DNA from 3 places in the Streptomyces sp. NPDC020898 genome. Region 2 is predicted to be linked to each of the others. Evidence: riboswitches for the same ligand, from Rfam matches in the RefSeq annotation. Region 2 holds a riboswitch; each other region holds the start of a gene.
The links. Region 2 has a riboswitch for cyclic di-AMP ahead of ACH4TV_RS27095 (transglycosylase family protein). Riboswitches for the same ligand answer to the same signal wherever they lie in the genome.

Region 1: another riboswitch for cyclic di-AMP. It lies ahead of ACH4TV_RS20195 (peptidoglycan DD-metalloendopeptidase family protein); the one in region 2 lies ahead of ACH4TV_RS27095 (transglycosylase family protein).
Region 3: another riboswitch for cyclic di-AMP. It lies ahead of ACH4TV_RS26115 (NlpC/P60 family protein); the one in region 2 lies ahead of ACH4TV_RS27095 (transglycosylase family protein).

The regions. Positions count from the first base shown of each region.
Region 1 is NZ_JBIRRV010000006.1:47,862-53,607, reverse strand. It holds gene ACH4TV_RS20210 (TetR/AcrR family transcriptional regulator) at 1-405, shown strand, start outside; gene ACH4TV_RS20205 (SGNH/GDSL hydrolase family protein) at 546-1,331, opposite strand; gene ACH4TV_RS20200 (DUF6250 domain-containing protein) at 1,454-2,173, opposite strand; gene ACH4TV_RS20195 (peptidoglycan DD-metalloendopeptidase family protein) at 2,317-3,273, opposite strand; cyclic di-AMP (ydaO/yuaA leader) riboswitch at 3,278-3,455, opposite strand; gene ACH4TV_RS20190 (alpha-galactosidase) at 3,740-5,746, opposite strand, start outside.
Region 2 is NZ_JBIRRV010000009.1:69,754-75,499, forward strand. It holds gene ACH4TV_RS27085 (septum formation initiator family protein) at 1-218, opposite strand, end outside; gene eno (phosphopyruvate hydratase) at 361-1,641, opposite strand; gene ACH4TV_RS27095 (transglycosylase family protein) at 2,022-2,738, opposite strand; cyclic di-AMP (ydaO/yuaA leader) riboswitch at 2,742-2,912, opposite strand; gene ACH4TV_RS27100 (transglycosylase family protein) at 3,096-4,088, opposite strand; gene ACH4TV_RS27105 (cytochrome P450) at 4,281-5,582, opposite strand; gene ACH4TV_RS27110 (hypothetical protein) at 5,579-5,746, opposite strand, start outside.
Region 3 is NZ_JBIRRV010000008.1:270,927-276,672, forward strand. It holds gene ACH4TV_RS26095 (PspC domain-containing protein) at 1-152, shown strand, start outside; gene ACH4TV_RS26100 (LuxR C-terminal-related transcriptional regulator) at 149-925, shown strand; gene ACH4TV_RS26105 (NlpC/P60 family protein) at 977-2,083, opposite strand; gene ACH4TV_RS26110 (hypothetical protein) at 2,510-2,863, shown strand; gene ACH4TV_RS26115 (NlpC/P60 family protein) at 2,882-4,093, opposite strand; cyclic di-AMP (ydaO/yuaA leader) riboswitch at 4,102-4,276, opposite strand; gene pcrA (DNA helicase PcrA) at 4,544-5,746, shown strand, end outside.

The DNA.
Region 1 (5,746 bases), on a different contig from region 2:
ACCCACCTGGGCAAGCTCCTCGGGCGCCGTTCACCGGCGCTGCGCCGCCTGCGGTCCGCCGTGCGCTGGTACGCGCCGACCGGTCAGGCCAAGGGCTGGCGGCTGTGGATCGAGGGGTGGGCGGTGTCCCTGCGGGACCCCGCGCTGCGGGAGGTCGCCGGCGATCTGGACCGGCGCTGGAAGGCCGCGATCACCGAGGTCATCGCGGAGGGCGTGGCCGCGGGCGAGTTCCAGTGCCCCGACCCCACGGGCACGGCGCTGCGGCTCACGGCGCTGCTGGACGGGCTGGCCGTCCAGATGACGGCGTACGACGGGGTGTCGCGGGCGCGGGCGGAGCAGTGGGTGGACGCGGCGCTGGCTGGTGAACTGGGGCTTCAGCGCGCGGCGTTGACCTCCGGCGGGTGAGTCGGTGTGGGCCGGCGAGTCGGTGTGGGCGCCGGTCCTGGGGGCTGCCGCCCCCAGACCCCCGCTTCGGCCTGAACGGCCTCGTCCTCAAACGCCGGACAGGCTGAGGTTGCCCGCCCGGCGCTGAAAACCAAAAGAGCTCACGCGACCCAGTCGATGCGGCTCTTGATGTCGTCCGGCGAGAGATGCCCCTTCGCCGTCACCTCATCCCCCGACGACTCCCCCCGCAGCCTCCGTCCGATCCACGGAACCAGGTACTGGCGGGCCCAGTGGACGTCGTCGCGACGGATCTCCAAGGTGCCTCGGGGAGGCAGCGGCGGCCAGGGCTGGTCCGGGTCGGCCGGGATTTCGAGGCCGAGGACCTGGCCCGCGCGCAGGGCGACACGGGTGTGGCCCTCAGCGGAGAGGTGCAGTCGGTCGCCGTCCCAGGCCCGCCGGTCCTGGATGGTCTTCAGGGACCACAGGTCGAGCACGGGACAGCCGTACCGGTCGGCGATGGCCCGCAGATGTCCGTTGTACGTGGCGATCTTGCCGCGCATGTGCTTCAGCACCGGGACGTTGCGGGTGTCGAAGCCGGTCGTCACCATGACCGTGCCGACCGTCGAGGTGAGGTCGATCACCGCCCGCTCGAAGCGCTCGGCGACCTCGTCGGGGTCGCTGCCGGGCCGGATGATGTCGTTGCCGCCCGCGCAGAAGGAGATCAGGTCCGGCGCCTGCTCCTTCGCGCGCGGAAGCTGCTCGGCCACGATCTGGTCGAGCAGCCTCCCGCGTACAGCGAGGTTGGTGTAGTCGAAGTCGCCTTCGGAGCGCCGGTCCGCGAGCAGTACCGCGAACCGGTCGGCCCAGCCGACGAACGCCCCGTCGGGGCCGGGGTCGCCGACGCCTTCGGTGAAACTGTCCCCCACCGCCACGTACGACCCGATCACTGCTCTGCCGTCATTCTTCGAATCGTCTGCCACATCGGCCCATCATTCCCCTTCCGATGTGAGCTACGCGACCGTAGGAAAGGGTTGACTCGCGGTGAGATAAGCCACTCGTCAAGTATTGGTCAACCCGGAATACCGGGCGCGCACAGCTCATGGACCCTGAAGTCGCTGATCCGGAAGTGGCTCCACGTCGTACGGAAGGCGAAGTGCCCACTCGTGTACGGGTCCGGGTCGGTGTAGTCGAACACGAGCCGCCCGTTGTTCCACCAGCGGACCGTCGAACCGGCCGAGACGATCCGCACCCGATGCGGCGCGTTCGGGACGAGCAGCGGCTCCGTGTAGTCGTAGATCAAGGGGCGTACGCCGGCCTCACCGACGTAACGGCGCAGCCTGGTCGTCGTGTTGGTGTTGGCTCCGTAGCCGACGTAGTACGTCTTGAGGTAGTCGTACTCCGCGAGGGCACCGCCCCGCGGGGTGGCGAAGAGGTCGTCAGGGGAGCGGACGTCGACCGCGTTCCAGAAGTTGTTCAGGTCGGAGACCCGGTCGTTCACCCCGCCCGCCGAGATCGGCGTGGCCGTGTACTCGATGACGTACGGGCCTTGGAAACCGCGCTTGAACCAGACGGTCGCGCCGCTGGGTACGTCGATCTCCAGGGCGCCCCGGGCCGCCGTGACGCTGCCGCCGTCCTGGAGTTCCACGGCCCACTGGCCGAGACCGTGCCGGAAGTCGTCGCGGGCTATCAGGCGTCCGCGCGTGGCGGCACTGGCACTCGCGGCCGGGACGAGTGCGGTGAGCGCCGCGCCCGCGGCCAGGACTCCGAAAGCTCTGCGGGTGGTCGTCACGAGGCGGCTCCTTGAGGGGAAAGCGCTTACACGGTGCGGGAGTTCACTATCGCACCCGCACCCACACAGGCACCGACCGCACCGAAGGCCGGACCCGGGGATCGGGTCCGGCCTTCGGCGGGAGTTCTCGCGGAGGGTGGGCGTCAGCCGACGGCCACGCCCTGCGAGCGGAGGTACGCGACCGGGTCCACGTCGGAGCCGTAGTCCGGGGTGGTGCGGATCTCGAAGTGCAGGTGCGGTCCGGTCACGTTGCCGGTGGCACCGGAGAGGCCGACCTGCTGGCCCTCGGTCACGGTCTGGCCGGCCGAGACGGAGAGCTGGGAGAGGTGCGCGTACTGGGCGTAGTAGCCGTCGGCGAGCTTGATGACGACCTGGTTGCCGTACGCCCCGCCCCAGCCGGCGGAGACGACCGTGCCGGCGCCGACAGCCTTGAGGGAGGTGCCGGTCGGGACGACGAAGTCGACGCCCGTGTGGTAGCCGCTGGACCACATGCTGCCCGCCACGCGGTAGGCGGTACCGACGGCGGCATCGGCCACGGGGAGGGTGTAGCCGCTGGAGCTGCCGGTGTCGGCGGCCTCGGTCTGCGCCGAGGTCTCGGCGGCCGGCTTCGACTCCTCCGTCTGCGTGGACTTCGAGGAGGACCCCGAAGAAGACGACGAAGACGAGGAAGAGGGAGACGAAGACGGCGAGGTCGACGCGGCCTTCTTGCCGATGGTCAGCTTCAGACCGGGGTGGATCAGAGCCGGGTCGGCGCCGATCGCCGTGCGGTTGTCCGAGTAGAGCTTCTGCCAGCCACCGCTGACGCTCTGCTCCTGGGCGATCTTCGAGAGGTAGTCGCCGGCCTGGACCGCGTACGTCTTCACGCTCGCCTTCTTGGCGGCGGCCTTTTCCGACTTCGCGGAAACGGACTCGACCGTTACGGACGTGACCGCTCCCGAAAGGGACTGAACGGACTGGGTGCCGGCCTCCGCCGTGGCCGCGTGGGCGCCGGTGGCTCCCAGCAGCGGCAGGGCGAGAGCCGCTCCGCCGGTTCCGGCGACGGCTATCGAGCGAGTGAATCGCTGGGACTTCGGGCGGCGGTGCTTACCCTTCGCGGGCATGACGAATTCCTCTCCGTCGCCTGCGAGGTGAGCTGTCGGGTGCGGACTGGAGATGTCCGGCCACGCCTGAACGTGACTTAACCCCAAGCCTGTTCCAGAGACCGGAACAGGCGTTCTACCTGTGGGTCCCCCGCTCCTGCCGTGGTCGGGTGCTCGATGCGGGATCCGGGCGGCGGCAGGATTGGGCGTCCGTCCGGATTGGTGGCGAACGTAAGCGACCAAGACGCACGGAAACAAGCCTGAGGTTCCCTGTGTAAGGGTTTCCTGTGATCCTCCCCAGAATTACCGGTCACTGTCCGTCAATCCCGGATCTTTCCGCCCCTCGAACTCCCTTAAAACACGCCGAAATTACGTGAACATGACGGCGACAGACGGTCACGGATATGACGCTGCTCACTCGACCTATTCACAGCAACCTTTATTCCCAAGCGAGTTGGAATGAAGGCCCCATTAGCGGACAGAAGCATCAAAGGCGACGCAGTCGGAAAACTGCCGCATCAAGGTCGCCCTTCAGTCCGGTCCGCAGCCCACGGTGCAACAACACGGCACCCCGGTGGACTTCACCTGTTTCGCGGCATTCGTACGTACCTGTCGGGTCGAGTCCGCGCAGCCGCACCGCCGGAACCGGCTCCCCGTGGTGCTGCGCCTGGAGCCAGGCGAGGACGACCGTCTCGTCCCCGAGCACGTACTGCACCGCGCTCAGGCCACCGGCCGGCCGGCGCAGCCGGTAGAGGTCCCCGCGCTGCACCACGGGCCGGATCTCCTTGTACAGGCCCACCCACTCCCCGGCCTCGGCGAGCTCCTCCTCCGTCCACTTCGCGAGGTCGCCGCCGACGCCGAGCACCCCGGCCATCGCACTCACGAACCGGAAACGCAGCGAGCTGACCCGGCCGTTGAGCTGGGTGTTCGGGCTGTCCGTGACCCAGGCGGCCATCACCCGCGCCGGGTGGATCTGACTGAACCCCTCCTGGATGGCGAGCCGGTCCAGCGGGTCGGTGTTGTCGGAGGTCCACACCTGGTCCGTACGGGCGAGGACACCGAGGTCGATCCGGCCGCCGCCGCCCGAGCAGGACTCGAAGGCGACGTTCGGATGCGCCGCCCGCAACCGGTCCAGCAGGGCGTACAGCCCGTGTACGTGGTCGACCCACAGGCGCTGCGGGTAGTCCTCGCCGGGCCAGCCCGCGTCGGTGAAGCAGCGGTTGAAGTCCCACTTCACGTAGTCGACCGGGGCGCTGGAGAGAAGCGCGTCGAGCTGCTCCCAGAGGTACTGCCGGACATCCTCACGCGCGAGGTTCAGTACGAGTTGATTGCGGAACTCCGTCCGCTTTCGTCCCGGTTGGAACTGTACCCAGTCGGGGTGCGCGCGGTAGAGGTCGCTGTCCGGGTTGACCATCTCGGGCTCGACCCAGATGCCGAACCGCATCCCCAGGGCGTGCACATACTCGGCGAGCGTCCCCAGGCCCGCCGGGAAGCGGTCCGGGTTGGGCGTCCAGTCGCCGAGGCCGGCCCGGTCGCTGGTGCGGGCCCCGAACCAGCCGTCGTCCACGACGAACAGCTCGACGCCCATCGCGGCGGCCCGCCGGGCCAGCGTGCCCTGCTGCTCCTCGGAGATGTCGAACTCCGTGGCCTCCCAGGAGTTGTAGAGCACGGGCCGGTCCCGGTCCGCGTCCGGAATGACGAACGCGCGCTGGTACGCGTGCCACGCGCGGCTCGCCCCGCCGTGACCGGAGTCGGTCCACAGCCCCGCGAAGACGGGCGTGCTGAAGGACTCGCCCGCCGCCAGCCGCAGCAGACCCGAGTCGTCGTATCCGGCACCGCCGGTGATCTGCACGCGGGCGTCGGGCAGCTGGGCGACGGCGATCCGCCACGACCCCGACCAGCCAAGCGCGCACGCGTACACCTCGCCGTGCTCCTCGGTCGCGTCGGTGTCGAGCGCCACCCAGGGCAGATGCTGGTGCCCGGTGTGACCGCGCCGGCTGCCGATGACCTTCTCACCGTAGGTGAGGTCAGAGCGCACCAGCCGGGACTCGGCCGCCCAGCGCCCGTGCAACTGGGAGAGGCGCCAGCCCTCGCGCTCGGGGAGCGTCCAGGTGGCGGAGTCCGCGCGGAGCAGCTCCAGCGGGCCGCCGGTCCCGTCGGGCACGTCGTGGGTGAGGGTCGCCCAGCGCTCCACCACGTCATGGCGCATCCGGTAGTGGAGCGTGATCGCCAGCCCCGCGTCACGGAACCGCAGCCGCAGTTCGCCGCCCTCCGCCTCCTCGTACGCCTCGAACCGCCATTCGGTGCCCCGGCGCTCGTCGGTCCGCACGGACAGCGCGGGCCGTACGAAGCGGGGGCCGCCCTCGACCGGGTACTCCTCGTGGCCGTCGAGCGGGGACTCGAAGGGCCAGTAGTCCGGCAGCGGACGGACCGCGAGCGCCTCCGCGTCGGCGAGGGCGATCCGCGGGCCCCAGTGCAGGTGCAGCAGCTCGTC
Region 2 (5,746 bases):
GCGATGTCGGCGCGCTGGGAGACGTACTGCCTTATGGGATAGGCGAGCGCCACGATCAGCGAGCAGAGGACCAGGGCGAGCAGGGCCGCCCGGCCGGTCAGGCGGGAGCGGCGGGCCTGGCGCTTGGTCTGGGAGCGGTAGACGCGGGCCGCGGTCTGCTCCCCGAGCAGCTTGATCCTGGTCGCGGTGGAGAACCGGTCCCGGTCCTTCACGGCCATGTCTCCCGCCTCCCCGTTCCCCGAGCGTCTGCGCTTGTCCGTGCCGCACGTGCGTACGTCCCCGCACACGGTACGGGACCGGGTACGGGGACGTACGTACGACGCTGCCCAAGCCGTTACAGGCTCTGCGGGCTCAGCAGGCTCAGCCCTTGAAGCGGGGGAAGGCCGAGCGACCGGCGTACACCGCGGCGTCGTCGAGGATCTCCTCGATGCGCAGCAGCTGGTTGTACTTGGCGACGCGGTCCGAGCGGGCCGGGGCGCCGGTCTTGATCTGGCCGCAGTTCACCGCGACGGCGAGGTCGGCGATGGTGACGTCCTCGGTCTCGCCGGAGCGGTGGGACATCATGCACTTGAAGCCGTTGCGCTGGGCCATCTCGACGGCGTCCAGCGTCTCGGTCAGCGAGCCGATCTGGTTGACCTTGACGAGCAGGGCGTTGGCCGAGCCCTCCTCGATGCCACGGGCGAGGCGCTCCGGGTTGGTGACGAAGAGGTCGTCGCCGACGATCTGGACCCTGTCGCCCAGCTTGTCGGTGATGGTCTTCCAGCCGTCCCAGTCGTCCTCGTACAGCGGGTCCTCGATGGAGATGAGCGGGTACGCGGAGACGAGCTCCTCGTAGTACTCGGTCATCTCGGCGGCCGTGCGGGACTTGCCCTCGAACTCGTACTTGCCGTCCTTGTAGAACTCGGACGCGGCGACGTCGAGCGCGAGGCCGATCTGCTCACCGGGGACGTAACCGGCCTGCTTGATGGCCTCGATGATGAGGTCGAGCGCGGCGCGGTTGGACTCCAGGTTCGGGGCGAAGCCGCCCTCGTCGCCGAGACCGGTGGACAGGCCCTTGGTCTTCAGCACCTTCTTGAGGGTGTGGTAGATCTCGGCGCCCCAGCGCAGGGCCTCGGAGAAGGACTCCGCGCCGATCGGGGCGATCATGAACTCCTGGATGTCCACGTTGGAGTCGGCGTGCGAGCCGCCGTTCAGGATGTTCATCATCGGAACGGGCAGCAGGTGCGCGTTCGGGCCGCCGAGGTAGCGGAAGAGGGGGAGGTCGCTGGCCTCCGACGCCGCGTGGGCGACGGCGAGGGAAACGCCGAGGATGGCGTTGGCGCCGAGGGAGCCCTTGTTGTCGGTGGCGTCCAGGTCGAACATCGCCTGGTCGATCAGGCGCTGCTCGGTGGCGTCGTAACCGACGAGCTCCGGGCCGATCTGCTCGATGACGGCGAGGACGGCCTTCTCGACACCCTTGCCGAGGTAGCGGTTGGGGTCACCGTCGCGCAGCTCGATGGCCTCGAAGGCTCCGGTGGAGGCGCCGGACGGGACAGCGGCACGACCGGTGCTGCCGTCATCGAGGCCGACCTCGACCTCGACGGTGGGGTTGCCTCGCGAGTCGAGGATTTCCCGGGCTACGACGACGTCGATGGACGGCACGAGCATCTCCTTCTGGGATGTGACGCGGGTACGCGGGACTTTTTGGGGCCCCGCGGGATGAGCCTAACCGCCCGAGGGGGATCGGCAGGTCCGCCGGCCACCCCCTGGACAGAACAGAGGGTAAACATTGTTCCCCACCTGAACAAAAGGCGGAACAATGAACGGGGCAATGGACGGGCCGACAGACGGGCCAGCAGGCGGCACAAAAAAGCCCCGCCCCGGTGCGTACGGGGGAGAACGCACCGGAGCGGGGAGCCCGTGGGGGACGGGGGTGACCCTCACGAGGTCTTCACTATGGAAGCCACGGATGTGAGGGCGCTGTGGTTCACCTTCGAGCCGACTGGGATTTGGGGGAAGACCCGGCCCGCAGGTGACCGGGGTCAGCTGAGGTGCAGCTGCTGGCCCGGGTAGATGACGTCGGCGTCGTCGACGATGTCCTTGTTCAGCTGGAAGAGCTTCGTCCAGCCGCCCTCGACGTCGTGCGCCTCGGCGATCTCGCTGAGGGTGTCACCGGTGACGACCTTGTACTCGCCGTCGCCCTTCTCGACCTTCTTGCCGGTCGGGGTGGTGACGGTCTTCTTCGCGGCGGGCCGCTCCTGCGAACGGGAGGCCGACTGATCGCCGGAGGAACGCGTGGTGGCCTCGCTGGAGCTGTCGGAGCTGCCGGCACCGCTGGACGAGTTGTCGCTCGTACCCGCGTCGCTGCTCGAACCGCCGTCGTAGGCGGCGCCGGACAGGCCCACGCCGCAGACCGGCCAGGCACCCTTGCCCTGGCCCGCGAGGACCTTCTCGGCGATTTCTATCTGCTGGGACTTGGAGGCCTGGTCGGCGGTGGAGGCGTACGACGAGCCGCCGTACGCGGCCCAGGTGGAGGCGGAGAACTGGAGACCGCCGTAGTAGCCGTTGCCGGTGTTGATGGACCAGTTGCCGCCCGACTCGCACTGGGCGACCGTGTCCCACTCGGCGGAGGTGGCGGCGGAGGCGGAGCCGGCCGCCAGGAGCGGAGCGGCGACGGCCGCACCGGTCACACCGGCGATGGCGACGACACGGGTGGCCTTGGACGGACGGCGGTGCTTGCCCTTACCGGAAAACAGCATGCGTGATCCCCTCACCGACGCCTGCGAGGTGAGCTGTCGGGTTCGGGCCGGTTGAGTTGCCCGGCCGTACGTCCGAGTCCTGGACGTACGACTTAACCCCAAGCCGCTCCGGTCAACTGCCCGGTGCGGCACCTACCTTGGGTCCCCCGCTCCTGCCTACGGCGCTTGATAGCGACGACTGTTCCCGGACGGCCGTTGGCAGGATTCGGCGTTGCGACCGGCGGGGCCCGCGGTGGCGAGCGATCACGACCGTAAACAGGTGATCCCCTGAAATACAAAGACGATCAGGGCTTCTGAGACCTATCTCTCACTGCATTTATAACGGACATTCAGCACGAAGTGTGACGTGAACTCCGGTTACTTTTGCCCCGGTTCGCTACCTACCGCAAGGGTCTGACCGGGGAGGATAAGGTCCGGGTCAGTGCCGAGGGCATGCTCGTTCTCGAGGTAGAGCTCGGACCATCCACCCTCAAGGCCAAGGGAGTCGGCGATGTCGCAAAGGGTGTCGCCGGCACGGACGGTGTACGAGCCCTCGGTGTCGCCACGATGACGACCGGTCCCGTTTTCGGCGCTCTGCCCGGAGTTGCCCTGTTCTGCACTCTTTGCCGTGTCCGTGAGGAAACTGTCCCCTTCCTGCGAGTCGCCGGTACCGGGCAACGAGGGGGAAGGCGACGGCGACAGCGGGGTGGACGACTCGACGGAGTCGGTCGTCGCCGCGACGGACGGCACGGGAGACGGCGAGGAACCGGTGGAGGACTCGGAGTCGGCGGATTCGGCGGAGTCGGTCGAGGGCGACGTCGAGGGCGTGGGTGACGTCGGCGTCGACTTCGGCGTCAAGGGCGGCGTCGAAGCCGAGGAGGAGGTGCCGCCCTCGCTCACACCGGCGTCCACGCCCGTGCTGGAGCCGATACCGCTGCCGCTGCTGGTGCTGGTGCCGTCGCCGGCCACGCCGGTGTCGACGTCGGCCGAGCCGGTGTCCTTGCCGAGCCCGGACAGCAGCGCGCAGGCCTCCCAGACCCCGGCCCCCTTGTCGGCGAGCACCTTCTCGGCGACGGCGATCTGCTGCGAACGGCTGGCCTGGTCGGCACTCGGGGCGTAGGTGAGGCCGCCGTACTCCTCCCAGTCCATCTGGGTCAGCTGCAAGCCGCCGTAGAACCCGTTGCCGTCGTCGGCGCTCCAGGAGCCGCCACTCTCGCACTCCGCGACCCGGTCCCACGTGGTACCGCTGGCCGCGCTCGCGCCGGTGGCGCCGAGCAGCGGAATGGCGATGGCGGAGCCTGCCACGCCGGCCGCGACCAGCAGAGCCGGGGCCTGACGGGGGCGACGGTGACGACCGTTCCCGGAGAGCATGCGGTGGCCTTTCACGAGACAGCGGGGGCCAGTGCGACGGGCGATGACGGGCAACGACAGGTGTCGATGGACACCGCAGGGCGCCGCACTAGTGCGTGAACGTATCGGCAGACGATCACTCATCACAAGTTAATGCCGCGCAGATCACGTGAAGATCACATTGTTGACGGAGCGTCACCATTCCGTGACCTTCTACGTCACCACTGGCTGGGTATGCCCGGATTCGCGAACTGGCGTGAACTCGACGGGCAGGGTGCGCAGTCCACGCATGATGAGGCCGCCCCGCCATCTCAACTCGGTGGGGTCTGCGGCGAGTTGCAGGTCAGGGAGACGGGTGAGGAGGGTGCCGAGGGCTGCCTGCCCCTCCAGGCGGGCGAGCGGGGCGCCGAGACAGTAGTGGATGCCGTGGCCGTACCCGAGGTGCTGGTTGTCCCGGCGGGTGAGATCGAGAACGTCGGGATCGGCGAACCGCTCCGGGTCCCGGTCGGCGGCGGCGAGGACGACGAGCACGGGATCACCGGCCGCGATGTCCTGCCCGCCGAGACTGAGCGGACGGGTGGCGAAGCGCCAGGTGGCCAGCTCCACGGGGCCGTCAAAGCGGAGGAGTTCCTCGATGCCCGTTTCGAGAAGGGCGGACTCCTTGGCGGCGAGAGACGCCTGGAGGCGGGCGCGCTGCTCGGGGTGGGTGAGGAGGGCGTGGACGCCGTTGCCGATCAGATTCACGGTCGTCTCAAAACCGGCAAAAAGGAGGATAAAGGCCATGGCGGCGGCCTCGTTCTCGGTGAGGTGCTCGCCCTCGTCGGAGGCGCGGATGAGCCCGGAGATGAGGTCCTCACCGGGTCCGGGTACGTCGGACAGCGCCTCGCGCTTGCGGTGGATCAGCTCGGCGAGATAGCCCCGCATCTTCTTGACCGACCGAGCGACCCCGCCCCGGGGCCCTCCCCCGTGCCGGATCATCATCCCGGCCCAGTCCCGGAAGTCGTCCTGGTCTTCGCGGGGTACGCCCAGCAGGTCGCAGATCGCGTAGATGGGCAGCGGGAAGGCGAACTCGTGGATGAGATCGGCGGAGCCGCGCGCCGCGAACTGGTCGATGAGGTTGTCGGTGAGTTCCTGCACCCGGGGTGCGAACTCGGCCACTCGGCGAGGCGTGAACGCCTTGGAGACGAGCCTGCGCAACCTGGTGTGGTCCGGCGGATCGATGTTGAGCAGATGGGTCATCAACTCGGCCTTGCGCTCACCGGGGATACCGGTCTTGCCCTTGGCGTGCGCGGGCTCGTCGTGATGGGCGGAGTTCTTCGAGAGCCGGGGATCGGCGAGGGCCTGCTTGGCATCGCCGTACCGGGTGACCAACCAGGCCTCCACGCCACTGGGCAACTTGGTCCGGTGCACGGGCGCGTGCTCACGGAGCCAGGCGTAGGCGGGGTAGGGGTCGGTGGCGAACTCCCAGGTGAAGAGTTCGGGGGCGGGGGGCGGGGAGCCGGGCTGGTCAGTCACTCGGTGACGGTATCGGGGGCGGGTGAAGAGATTCGCGGAGGGAGAAGGCTCCCCCACTCGCTGAGGGCGCGTTTGGCCCTTTGGTCGCCCGCTACGGTGGCCTCGGTCAGCCAGCGCTGGGCCTGGTTCCGGTAGTGGAGTCCGAGGAGACCGGCGGCTGCCGC
Region 3 (5,746 bases), on a different contig from region 2:
ACCTCGACTCCATACCCGCCGACCGCATGGGCGTCCGAGAATCGATCATCGGCCGCATGGAGCGCAACGGCGGTACGGCGCGACTGCGCGCGGTACCGGACGGCGGCACGGAGGTCGAGCTGGAGATGGAGAGGGCGGAGAGTACGTCATGAGTGACGCGCACGGGGAGAGCAGGCCGGCATCCGAGTCGGCCGAGCCGGCAGGAACCACTGAACCTGCCCGGTCCGCAGAGCCAGTGGGCGGCGGCAGCGGCGATGCGGACGGGCGGCGGGTGCGTGTCGTTCTCGTCGACGACCACCGTATGTTCCGTACGGGCGTACAGGCCGAGATCGGGCAGACCGAGCGGACCGGCGTCGAGGTGGTCGGCGAGGCCGCCGACGTCGACCAGGCGGTCACCGTCATCACCGCCACCCGGCCCGAGGTGGTCCTTCTCGACGTGCATCTGCCGGGCGGCGGCGGTGTTGAAGTACTGCGCCGCTGCGCCCCGTTGATGGGCGACCCTGAGCAGCCGGTCCGCTTCCTGGCGCTGTCCGTCTCGGACGCGGCGGAGGACGTCATCGGCGTGATCCGGGGCGGTGCGCGCGGATACGTCACGAAGACGATCACCGGCGCGGACCTCGTCGACTCCGTCTTCCGCGTCCAGGACGGCGACGCGGTGTTCTCGCCGCGCCTCGCCGGGTTCGTACTGGACGCGTTCGCGTCCACGGACGCCCCGCCGGTGGACGAGGACCTCGACCGTCTCACCCAGCGGGAACGGGAGGTGCTGCGGCTGATCGCCCGGGGCTATGCGTACAAGGAGATCGCCAAGCAGCTCTTCATCTCCGTGAAGACGGTGGAGTCGCATGTGTCGGCGGTCCTCAGGAAGCTCCAGCTGTCGAACCGGCACGAGCTGACGAGGTGGGCCACGGCACGGCGGCTCGTCTAGGGGCAGGGCGCCTCGTAGGTCAGGAGGGACCCGGGGGCACCGCGCGGCCGCTCACACCACCCTCGTGGCCCCCGCGAACGGCATCTCGTCCAGAGGTGCCACTCGTACCGGTGCCGAGGGGTTCGGGGCGTGGATCATCTGTCCGCGGCCTACGTAGAGGCCCACGTGACTGATGCCCGAGTAGAAGAACACCAGGTCGCCGGGGAGGAGTTCGGACCGTGAGACCCGCTGGCCGGCGTTGATCTGGGCGTAGGTCGTGCGGGGCAGGGAGATGCCGGCGGAGCGGTACGCGGCCTGCATGAGGCCCGAGCAGTCGAAGGCGTCCGGGCCGGTCGCGCCCCACACATAGGGGCTCCCGAGCTTCTGGTAGGCGTACGAAACGGCCTCCGCCGCACGCGAGTTGGGCGCCCCGGCGACTCCGGCTGCCCCAGCTGCCGCGGTGGCGTCAGCGACTCCGGCTGCCCCGAGCCCGTCCCGCGCACCCCCCGACGACCGGGAGGCATGCCCGCCGCCCCAGCTTCCGTCGTCCGCCGCGAGCCGGGCGCGTTCCTCCGAGCTGAGGCGGGACAGCAGTTGGCGGGCCTCGCCCAGTTTTCCGGTGACCGTCTTCTTGTGGCGGTTCAGCTCGGCCTGGCGGGACTTGAGGGAGGTCAGTTCGACGTGGGCCGCCCCGCGCAGCTGCTCGATCTCCCGCAGTTGCTTGCGTACGTGGGCCACGTCCGACGACTGTCTGCTGCCCGCCCGTTCGGCGAACGCGGCCCCGTCCAGGTAGCGGTCGGGGTCGTCGGAGAGGGCGAGTTGCAGCGCGGGGTCGAGACCGCCGGAGCGGTACTGCGCCGCGGCCATCGAACCCAGCGCCTCCCGGGCCGAGTTGAGCCCCTCCTCCTTGCGCGCCGCCTCGTCGCGCAGGTTCTCCAGCCTCCGTTCCGCCCGCTCGGCCCTCTCCTTCGAGCCGTTGTACTTCTCGGTGGCGACCTCCGCCTCCTCGTACAGCTTGTTCACCTTGGCCTCGACCTGCGCCGCGGTCAGCTGTGGATCGGCGTATCCGATGCCGTCGAAGCCGGTCGCCGTCGCCGCGCCCGCGAGGGCGATCGTCGCGGCGGTGCGGGCCGTACTGCCGTTGAGCGAGCGCTGTCGGGGCTTGCGGTGCGCTGCCACCGGGGCGTCACGTCCTTTCGTACGACCGCCGGGAAGCGGACCCCAGGAGGGCGGTCGCGCGTCCGGCGGCGGCTCGCACAGGGGGAGCGGTCCGCCGCCGGACTTTCTCGGCGGTGGTGTCCGACTGCCGCCCCTGGCCCGGGCGGCGGTGGGGAGCCGGGCACCTGGTGGAGGACGCTAAACCTGAGTGTGTCGTGGGGGTAACGCCATGTGCGGAACTGGCGTGAGCCGATCGCCGGGTGACCGTATGCGACCGTGATCGCGGTCCGCCGCCGCCGACTTCACGCAGTCGACTGACCGATGCGGCGCTTCCGGGACACGCGACGGTGACACAGTGCTATGGGGTGCATATATGCGAGATCCCGGAGCACCCCATGCCCGGCCCGGTGTCAGGTCGTGCGGGCGCCTCTGATTAGGCTCCGGGCCATGGACGTACTCATCCATCTCTTCGTCGGCCTGCACATCATCGGCATCGCCTCGCTCCTGGGCGGGTTTCTCACCCAGCTGAAGGCGATGGGGCAGGGCACGGCCCGCTTCGTGCCGGCGATGCTGCACGGCGCGTTCACCATGCTGGTCACCGGTGTCGCCCTGGTGGGCCTCAATCAGGCCGACGACCAGCCGGTCGACAACGTCAAGATCGGCGTGAAGCTGGCCCTGCTGATCGTGATCCTCGGCCTCGTCTATGTGCAGCGCGACGAGGAGACCGTGGACAAGCGTCTGTTCGGTCTGGTGGGCCTGTTCACCACAGCGAACATCTTCATTGCCGTGCTCTGGACCTGACCCGACCTGACCGAACCCTCAGGCGGGGCGCACCACGCTGTGGATCGCCGACTCGCCGTCGTAGAAGATCGATTCCTCACGGACGTACGTGCCCGGCTTCGGCGCGTGGATCATCATGCCGTTGCCGATGTAGAGGCCGACGTGGCTGATGTCGTCGTAGAAGAAGACCAGGTCACCGGGTTGGATGTCGGAGAGTGAGACCGTCGTGCCCGCGTTCACCTGGTCGTAGGTGGTGCGCGGGAGGTCGACTCCGGCAGCCTTCCAGACGGCCTGGGTGAGGCCCGAGCAGTCGTACGAGTCCGGGCCGGTCGCGCCCCAGACGTACGGCTTGCCGATCTGTGCGCGTGCGAAGGTGAGGGCCTTGTCGGCCTTGGCGGCGTACGAGGAGTCGGTGACCGTCGGCGTCGACGTGTCCGGGGTGCTGCCGCCCGTCGGCTGCTGGGCCGCCGCGGCTGCCGCCGCTGCGGCCTCCTGCTGGCGTTGCTGCTCCGCCGCCTGCTGCTGGCGGACGAGCTCCTGCGCCTGACGGCGGGCCTCCGTCTGCTTCTCCCGCTCGATCGCCGCGAGGCGCAGCTTCTCCTCGGCGGTGAGGCGGGAGAGCAGCTGACGGGCCTGGGCGAGCTTCGTCTGGACGGCGGTCTTGGTCGTCTGGAGGTCGTCCTGGGCCTCCGTGAGCGATTCGAGGCTCGCGGTGGCTTCCTGGCGCATCCGCGTCGTCTCGGCCTGCTGGGTGACGTAGTCGTCGACCGAGCCCTTCTGGCGGGCGGTCAGGCGGTCCATCAGCTGGTTCTGGTCGAAGTAGTCCTGCGGGTCGTCCGCGAGCAGGAACGTCGCCGTGTCGGGGGCGGCGGACCCGGTGCGGTACTGGGCCGCGGCGAACGAACCCAGCTCCTCACGCGCGTCGTTGAGCTTCTGCGTGCGCTGGGCCACGTCGTCCATCAGGGTGTCGACGCGCTTGCGCTGCTTGGACGTCTTCTCCTTGGCGCCGTTGTACTTGTCGGTGGCCGACTCCGCCTGGCGGTAGAGGTCGCCGATCTTCGCCTCGACCTCCTCCATGCTCGGCTGGTCGTCGGCCGAGGGTGCCGGGGGTGTCGTGGGCTCCGTGGGCGCGGCGGTGGCGGTCTGGGACAGCAGGGCCACGGAGGTCAGTGCCGCCGTGGCGAGGGCGGGGGTCCGTATGCCTGCTACGCGCGTTCCTGCAGGACGCGACTTGCGGTGCGACGACGCCAAGGGAGGCGACTCCTTCCATGTTCCGCCTACCGGGTTAGCTGTCGGGTTCGGGCGGGTGATTCGGAAGGGTTGCCCTACGGTCCTTGCCCTGGACGGCAGTCGGACCGATTCACCCCAGGTTTTCGGTGGGTCCCCGGCTCCTGCCGCACAGGGCGGCACGATCGGACTCGGCGGAGGCCGCGCGGCCCGGCGACGTTCGCCGGTGGGGTTCGAGCGGCCTTAGGGCACGCTAACCAACTGGTGTGGCTCCTGTGAAGGTTGATGACCGCTATGTCCGATACGTTTTTGTGACCTTAGGTTTAAACGTGGATTCGTGAAACCGATCCGGAATGATTTCTGGCGAATTGTTCGGATCTGTGAGTGTGCACGGGTAGCTCCGGTAGATCCTCGCCCTCCATGTTTCCGGGGGCGGGGCGGGTTGTCAGTGGGGGCGCCTAGACTCGGAGAGCGATGAGCAGCCTCTTTGATGACAGCTTCCTGGCGGACCTCCGGGGCCCTCGCGCCCATGAGGAGGAGCCCCCGCCGCCGCCCGAGGACGAGCACGTGCCGGAGCCCGTTCCGGACGATCTGTTCGGCGGGAAGTTCGACGCGCCGCCGGACCGGGACGCGTACTACCGCGACGGTGCCCCGCGCCCCGCGGTGGACCCGGCCGCGCTCCTGGACGGGCTGAACGAGAACCAGCGCGCGGCCGTCGTGCACGCCCACACCCCCTTGCTCATCGTGGCGGGCGCCGGCTCCGGCAAGACGCGTGTGCTCACGCACCGCATCGCGTATCTGCTCGGCGAGCGGGGCGTCCACCCCGGCCAGATCCTCGCGATCACCTTCACCAACAAGGCCGCCGGTGAGATGAAGGAGCGCGTCGAGCACCTCGTCGGCCCGCGCGCGAACGCGATGTGGGTGATGACGTTCCACAGTGCGTGCGTGCGCATCCTGCGGCGCGAGAGCAAGCGGCTCGGCTTCACGTCGTCCTTCTCGATCTACGACGCGGCCGACAGCAAGCGACTGATGGCGCTCGTCTGCCGCGACCTGGACCTGGACCCGAAGCGCTTCCCGCCCAAGTCCTTCAGCGCCAAGATCTCCAACCTGAAGAACGAGCTGATCGACGAGGAGGACTTCGCCGCCCAGGCGAGCGACGGTTTCGAGAAGACCCTCGCCCAGGCCTACGCGATGTACCAGTCGCGGCTGCGTGAGGCCAACGCGCTCGACTTCGACGACTTGATCATGACGACGGTCAACCTGCTGCGCGCCTTCCCGGACGTCGCCGAGCACTACCGCCGCCGCTTCCGCCACGTCCTCGTCGACGAGTACCAGGACACCAACCACGCCCAGTACGCGCTCGTACGGGAGCTCGTGGGCACCGCCGAGCACCCGGTGGACGTACCGCCCGCCGAGCACGACCTGGGCCCCGCCGAACTGTGTGTCGTGGGTGACGCCGACCAGTCGATCTACGCCTTCCGGGGTGCGACGATCCGCAACATCCTCCAGTTCGAGGAGGACTACGCGGACGCGACGACGATCCTGCTCGAACAGAACTACCGTTCCACGCAGACGATTCTGAGCGCGGCCAACGCGGTCATCGAGCGCAACGAGTCCCGCCGCCCCAAGAACCTGTGGACCAACGCGGGCGCGGGCGCGCGCATCACCGGCTATGTC